2 regions of the Pseudoduganella albidiflava genome follow, and region 2 is predicted to be linked to the other one. Evidence: predicted binding sites of a transcription regulator. Region 2 holds the regulator's gene; the other holds the start of a gene.
The links. Region 2 encodes LexA, which represses DNA repair genes until DNA is damaged. Its sites were predicted from a motif close to ACTGTATNNNNATACAGT; they were not measured.
Positions count from the first base shown of each region.

Region 1: a site for LexA is predicted at 1,909-1,926, ahead of dinB (DNA polymerase IV). Genes of this name have one in related genera too.

Region 1 is NZ_CP036401.1:7,240,972-7,244,928, reverse strand. Features, by position in the region: gene EYF70_RS30180 (hypothetical protein) at 134-709, shown strand; gene dinB (DNA polymerase IV) at 712-1,863, opposite strand; gene EYF70_RS30170 (porin) at 2,092-3,183, shown strand; gene EYF70_RS31985 (methyl-accepting chemotaxis protein) at 3,200-3,957, shown strand, end outside.
Region 2 is NZ_CP036401.1:1,260,563-1,264,519, reverse strand. Features, by position in the region: gene priB (primosomal replication protein N) at 1-185, opposite strand, end outside; gene rpsF (30S ribosomal protein S6) at 201-587, opposite strand; gene lexA (transcriptional repressor LexA) at 932-1,615, shown strand; gene EYF70_RS05365 (cystathionine gamma-synthase family protein) at 1,895-3,136, opposite strand; gene purF (amidophosphoribosyltransferase) at 3,391-3,957, opposite strand, start outside.

The DNA of each region.
Region 1 (3,957 bases), 1.5 Mb from region 2:
TGGCTGCCGGCGCCCTTCTACTGTTGAGTGATTCCTCTCCTCAACCCTCAATGGAGCATCCCATGGCAGACGAAATGCGTGCAGCGGTGATGAAAAAAATGATCGATGCTATTCCACGCGGCAAGGTGCGGGCATGATCCGTAACTGGATGTCGCTTGCAGTGGCAGCATTGTTGACTTGTCACCTATCCGCATCCGGCGCAAACCGCCTCGAATCGCGTCCGTGGCCGCGCCCCGCGCCCTGCCCCGGCTGCATGACCCTGCAATTTGGCGAGCTGGAATTGCGTTTGCCCGATACATCGATCGATCGGGTATTCGCCTTTCCTGGCGCAACCGGTCTTCATCTGCTGCTTCGAGGCGCCCTGCCCGGACGCTCCTTGATCTTGCTTGGATCGCCACGACAAGAGGTCATCGGGAGATACCCTGAACTGCCTTGCAGTACCACCGGCCAACAATTTCTCGACATGCTCGGCCGCCCGAACGGCCACTCGCTGGCGCGCCAGGCAGAGGGAGTGGAAAGAGCCATCCGTTATACCAAGGCTTCCAAGGGCAGATTGCATGCTTACTGGATCGAAGCGGCAGAGGCCGAGACGCAAACGGTCCAGATCGTTGTCGAGGGTGGTGACACGGTGTACACGCTGGCTGGCGAATTGACACCGGAGTTGTATGACCTGGTGCTCGCCAACCTCCGCATCGCGCCAATCCCCTAGCCTCACACCGGAAACAGCTCCCCCTGCTCCCCCACCCGGTACCGCTCGGCCTCGTCGAGCGGTACCAGCGCGCTGACCCGTACGCCCAGCAACCGCAAGCGCTGGTCCAGCGGCACGCGCCGCAGGCATTCGCCGGCGGCGCGGCGGATCGTGGCTGCATCGGCCGTCGGCGACGGCAAGGTCACGTCGCGCGTCACGGTGCGGAAATCGGCATAGCGCAGCTTGATGCCCACGGTGCGGCCGGCGAAACGCTTGCGGTGCAGGTCGTCCGACAGTTTCGTGCACAGCCGCGTGAAAATCTCCGACAAGGTATCGCGGTCGTGCTTCGCGTGCAGGTCGCGCTCGAAGGTGGTTTCACGGCTCACGCCTTTCGGATCGGAACGGGTTTCCACCGCCCGCTCGTCATGCCCGTGCGCCACCCGGTGCAGCCATTCGGCGGAATGGAGGCCGAAGTGTTCCTGCAGCAGTTTCGGATCGGCCTGGGCCAGCTGGCCCACCGTCTCGATGCCGAGCGATGTCAGCTTCGCATAGGCTTTCGGGCCGATGCCGTTGATCTTCTTGGCCGACAGCGGCCAGATGCGCTTCGGCACGTCGTCGAAGCCGATGATGGTGAGCCCGTCCGGCTTGTCCAGGTCGGAACTGATCTTCGCCAGCAATTTGTTCGGCGCGATGCCGATCGAGCAGGTCAAGCCCGTGGCATCCTTCACGGCCGCCTTCAGCCGCATGCCGAGGGCGCGCGTTTCTTCCGGATGGTCGGTCAGGTCGAGGTAGATCTCGTCGATGCCGCGGTCCTCGATGTCCGGCACGATGGTGGCCACGGCTTCCTTGAACAGCCGCGAATAGCGCTTGTACGACTCGAAATCGGTCGGCAGCAGGATCGCCTCGGGCGCCAGCGCGGCGGCCTTCATCGTTCCCATCGCGGAAAACACGCCCAGTGCGCGCGCTTCGTAGGTGGATGTGGTGACGACCCCGCGGCCGGCGTAGTCGCGCAGCTTCGAGAAGCGGCGCGTGCCGTCCGGCTGCAGTACCGGCTGGTGGCGCGAGCCGCCGCCCACGACCACGGGCAAGCCGCGCAATTCCGGATAGCGCAGCAGTTCCACCGACGCGAAAAACGCATCCATGTCGAGGTGGGCAATGCGGCGCGGCGGGACCATGGCTTGTCGAGGCTGGGGAAAAGACTGAGCGTGGGAAAGACTGATACTGGGATTATATCCAGTATGCGGCAGCGCCCGCCAGCGCCCCGGAACGTTGTCACATTTGGTTTATTTTTCAATTACTTAGTGCCATTTTATCCATCGTATTTACGCAACAGTAGAGGCGCGCGGATATCGTGCGCGGGGGGAACACGCGTACCATCGGTTCTTTCAACCAGCCACGCGAACATGACACTCATTCCCCGTCTTTCCTGCTGTGTTGCTCTACTTGCCTGCGCGCTGCCCGCCACGGCGCAGACCTCGATCACGATCATGGGCGGTGTCGATGCCTTCGTGGGCTCGATGAAGAACAGCGGCGATGCCGACCGCACCACGGTACTGGGCAGCGGCGGCATGACCACGTCGTGGTTCGGCTTCCGCGGCAAGGAAGATCTGGGCGATGGCCTGTACGCGGAGTTCTACCTGACCGGCTTCTTCCAGACCGATACCGGCGTGTCCGGCCGTTTCGCCGGCGACAACCTGTTCTCGCGCGATGCCAACGTGGCGCTGGTCGGCCGCCTCGGCCGGCTGCAGGTGGGCCGCGCCTCGGCGCCCAGCTTCCTGCCCAACATCCTGTTCAACCCGTTCGGCGATTCGTTCACGTTCTCGCCGCTGGTGCTGCATTCCTACGTGCCCACCGGACCGTTCGCCGCGCGCACGTGGGCCTCGACGAACGCCGGCGACAGCGGCTGGAGCAACCAGGTGGTGTACACCACGCCATCGTTCGGCGGCCTGCGCGCCGGACTGCACTACCAGGCCGGCGAACGGGGCGGCGACTCGGATCGGAACAACCTGGCCATCAGCGCGATGTACAACAACGGCCCGCTGGCGCTGACGACGTTCGTGCACCGGGTACGCGCCAGCAACCCCAACTCGGGTGCCCCCATCATCGATGCCACGCGCAGTCCGGTGAACTACGCGCTGCTGGACGAACAGCGTGCCGTGTTCGTCGGCGCCACCTACGATTTCACGCGCATCAAGCTGTACGGCACATGGCAGCGCACCCTGAACGACGCGGCTGGCGCCGAAGGCTTGCGCGACCGCACCTATAGCGTGGGCTTCTCGATGCCCGCCGGCCCCGGCGCCGTGCTGTTCGACGTGGCCGATACGCGCCGCGGCGGCACGCTGTTCGGCACCGGGCGATCGCGCCGCACGGCATCGCTGGGCTACGACTACCGGCTGTCGAAACGCACCGATCTGTACACGGTCGCGATGCGCGATCGCATCACCACGCTGCCCTCCGCCATGAGCTATGGCGTGGGCGTGCGCCATTCATACTGACCCGGGGGAACTGCTTGTGAATCTTTCCAATCTGCGTATCGGTGCCCGTCTTGCCCTGGGCTTCGCGGTGACCATCGTCATCATGCTGCTGATGTCCATGATCGGCATCAGCCGCATCCAGGAAGTGGCGGGCCGTACCGAACAGCTGGTCAACGACCGCTATGCGAAGGTCACGCTGCTCAACAACATGCGCAGCCAGGTCAACCGTGGTGCGCAGGCCGTGCGCAACGCGATGCTGACGCCGGATGCCGCGCAAACCCAGGAATTCCTGCGCCAGATGGCCGAGGCCGACCGGGTCGGCGGCGAAGCGGCCGCGGCAATGGCCAAGTCCGAACTGACGCCCGACGTGCGCGCCATTTTCGACCAGCAGAACACCGCCTACTTCGCCTACAAGGAATTGCTCGACAAGGCGATCGCCCAGTACCGCGGCGGCGACCGCGAAGGTGCCGTGCAAGCCATGTTCGCCAGCGTGATCCCGGCCCAGACCGTGTACTTCCGCCACCTCGACGAACTGTTGAAAGTGCAGCGCGAGCTGATGACGCGCGATGCCGAAGCCGCCACCGCGGCGGCCAGGTCGGCCACCACGCTGATGGTCGTGCTGGTGGTGCTGGCCACGATCGTGTCGGCCTTGATCGGCTGGCTGATCACGCGGTCCGTGACCGGCCCGGTCGGCGAAGCGGTGCAGATCGCCGAAACGGTGGCCTCCGGCGACCTCACGGCGCAGATCGCCACGACACGCAACGATGAAATGGGCCGCCTGCTGGCTGCCCTGCG
Region 2 (3,957 bases):
CTGAAACGGCCTGAAATCTCTCCCGCGGCGACCGCGGCGATTTCAAATTCCGTCTGGCGGGCAATGCCTGCCTCGACCTGCTGCGAACTGTGCTGCAATACTGCATTCACGATTGGCAGCCCGGCGGGGGTGTAGCGAATGACTTCCCGCTCGGCGATCAGGCCGGTGAACCTCAGCTCGTTCAGCAAGACTCCCCGGATTTAGGCTGCAGCTGCTGCAGGAGCGGCCGCGGCTTCAGCGCGGTGGCTCTTGGCGGCGTCTTCACGCTGGACCGACTTCATCATCGGCGAAGGAGCGGTTTCCGCTTTCTTCATCTTGACGGTCAGGTGGCGCAGCACGGCATCATTGAATTTGAACGCGGTTTCCAGTTCGACCAGAGTGTCGTTGTCGCACTCGATGTTCATGCAGATGTAGTGAGCCTTGGCCAGCTTCTGGATGGAGTACGCCATTTGACGGCGGCCCCAGTCTTCCACGCGGTGCACGTTACCGCCGCGCGAGGTCACGCTGGCTTTGTAACGTTCGATCATCGCGGGCACTTGCTCGCTCTGGTCCGGATGGACGATAAATACGATTTCGTAGTGACGCATGCAAACTCCCTTAAGGACTGTTGATAGCCCACCCTGGCGTCAAGACAGGTGTGGGAAGAGGTAAGCCCGCAAGCATAGCAGGAATTTTCAGCGATTGCTAGCCACCGGGAAGGCCCGCACCCCTGCCGCGGGGCCGTGAATGCGCGCTCCGCCGCGCTGCGCGGCAGGGCTGAAACCCCAGGGCAGGCGCCCTTTTTTCGACTATTTCCGCCGCTCACCGTGCCCTTCGGCCGGATTCCGCAAATATTTCATGTTCCAGCGGTGTTTTCCCTTGCATTCCCTTTAGCACTGTACAAAAATACAGACTGTTCATATCCACAGCTAATTTCACGGCTATTCGCATCATGATCAAGCTCACCGCTAGGCAGGAACAAATTCTCAACCTGATCAGGGATGCCATCGAGTCCACCGGCTTCCCGCCAACCCGCGCCGAGATCGCCGCCGAGTTGGGGTTCAAGTCGGCCAACGCGGCCGAGGAGCACCTGAAGGCGCTCGCGCGCAAGGGCGCGATCGAAATCACCGCCGGCACTTCGCGCGGCATCCGCCTGCTGGGCGATCGGGCGGCGCGCCCGGCATCGTCCACGGCATCAGCCGCGGCATCGCAGTCCGGCTTCGACTCCCTGCCGCAAGTGCCGGCGGCATTGCTGATGCAGTTGCCGCTGATCGGCCGCGTGGCCGCGGGCTCGCCGATCCTGGCGCAGGAAAACCTGGAAAAAACCTACAGCGTCGATCCGGCCCTGTTCTCGGCGAAACCGGATTTCCTGCTGAAGGTGCGCGGCGAATCGATGCGCGATGTCGGCATCATGGACGGCGACCTGCTGGCCGTGAAGAAGGTGGACAGCGCCAAGAACGGCCAGATCGTCGTGGCCCGCATCGGCAGCGAGGTCACCGTGAAGCGCTATCGCCGCACCGGCTCCACCATCGAACTGCTGCCGGAAAATCCCGACTTCAAGGTGATCACTGTGACGCCGGAAGACGAGTTCGCGCTGGAAGGGCTGGCCGTCGGGCTGCTGCGCACCTGGCATTGATGGCCACTGGGTGGCCGGGTATCAGTTACCCGGGCTGCCCTTCTCGTCCATCATCCGCTTGAACAGGCTCGTACTTGGACAGGCTCAGATTTGGACAGGCTGAGGCTTGGACAGGCTGAGGGTTGGACAAGCCGACGCTTGGACAGGCTGAGGCTGGGACAGGCTGAGGCTTGGACACGGTGAATACACTGCCCGGAAAACCCTGCTGAAGCACGGCGGCACCGGGCTGCAGCCGGCGCGACGGTTGCGGCATCCAGCCGCGGCCGTCGCGCCGGCGCATCATGCGTCCAGCGCCTGCCGGAAATCCTCGACCAGGTCGGCGGTATCCTCGATGCCGACCGATACGCGGATCAGCGATTCCGCAATCCCCATCGACGCGCGGCGCTCGGCGCCCATCTCGTAGAAGATCGTGTGCGCGACGGGAATCACCAGCGTGCGCGTATCGCCCAGGTTGGACGCCGGCACGGCGATCCTCAGGCGGTTCAGGTAATCGAAGCAGTCGATGCCCTCGCGCAGTTCAAAGCTGAACAGCGAGCCATAGGCCTTGAACAGGTCGGTGGCGATACCGTGCTGGGGATGCGACGGCAAGCCTGGATAGTGCACAGCCGCCACGCGTGGATCGGCCGCGAGCATGTTCGCCACGGCCACGGCGTTGGCGCAGGTGCGCTCCATGCGCAGCGCCAGCGTTTCCGCACCCACCGCGATGTGGTGCGCCGCCTCCGGCCCCAGCGAGGCGCCGAAGTCCCGCAAGCCCTTGGCGCGCACTTGGGTGATGCCCCACATCGCCGGCGCCGCCTTCTTGTAGTTCTCGAAAATGTTCGGGAAGCGCTGCCAGTCATAGGCGCCGGTATCGGTCAGCGCGCCGCCCAGCGCATTGCCGTGGCCGGCGATCGACTTCGTCAGCGAATTGACGACCAGGCCGGCACCCACGGTTTTCGGCTGGAACAGGTACGGCGTGGTCATCGTGTTGTCGACGATGTACAGGATGCCCTTCGCGGCGCACAGCGCGCCGATACGCTCCAGGTCGGCAATCTGGGTGCGCGGATTGGCGATCGTTTCCACGAACACGATGCGCGTATTGTCCTTCAGCGCGCTTTCGACATTGGCGACATCGGTCGCATCGACGAAATCGACGCCGACGCCCTGCCCCGCCACCGTCTGCCACAGCGAATTCGTGTTCCCGAACAGGAAGGACGACGACACCACGTGGTCGCCGGCACGCAGCAGCGCCTGGAACACGGCACCGATCGCCGCCATGCCGGTGGCGAAGCACAGCGTGGCCACGCCGCCTTCCATCTTGGTGATCTTTTCCTCCAGCGCGGAGACGGTCGGATTGCCCTGGCGGCCGTAGCGGAAGCCCGGCTCGCGGCCCTGGAACACCGACGCCAGCTGGCGCGCATCCGTATAGCCGAACGCCACGGACGTGTGGACGGGCTTGTGCAGCGAACCCTGCTCGATGGTTTTCTGGCGGTCGCCGTGCAGGATCGTGGTCGTGAAACCGTAGGTTTTTTTATCGTTCATGTCTCACCGGGATAGTTGCCGAAAACCGGGGTCTGACCCCGATTCCTGGAAATATTGCCAAATCTTGGGGTCTGACCCCGCCCTCCCCCGAATCGGAGAAAGGTTTCCGAAAAAAGGGGACTGTCCCCGATTCCTGGAAATATTTCCTGAAAAAGGGGACTGTCCCCAAATTCCGGAAACAAAAAAGTTGCCGAAAACCGGGGTCTGACCCCGATTTCTGGAAACAAAAAGGGCTCCGCGAGGAGCCCTGGTGCTTACGCTTCGGTGGTGGCCGCGTTCAGGTTCAGCTGGGTGCGCGCGGCGTCCTCGACCTTCACCTTGGGATTGTGCCGGGCGTGCTCGATGCGGTCGAGGTAGTCGGCCGATACGTCGCCGGTGATGTACTTGCCGTCGAAGCACGATGCCTCAAAGCTCGTCAGCGCCGGGTTGACGTCCGAGATGGCACGCTTCAGGTCGTCCAGGTCCTGGTACACCAGCGCGTCGGCGGTGATTTCCTTGCACACCTCCTCGACGGTGCGGCCGTGGGCGATCAGCTCGTCGCGGGTCGGCATGTCGATGCCGTACACGTTCGGATACAGCACCGGCGGCGCGGCCGAGGCGAAGATCACTTTCTTGGCGCCGGAATCGCGCGCCATCTGCACGATCTCGCGGCTGGTGGTGCCGCGCACGATGGAATCGTCGACCAGCAGCACGTTCTTGCCCTTGAACTCGTCGCCGATGGCGTTCAGCTTCTGGCGCACCGATTTCTTGCGCAGTGCCTGGCCCGGCATGATGAAGGTGCGGCCGATGTAGCGGTTCTTGATGAAGCCTTCGCGGTATTC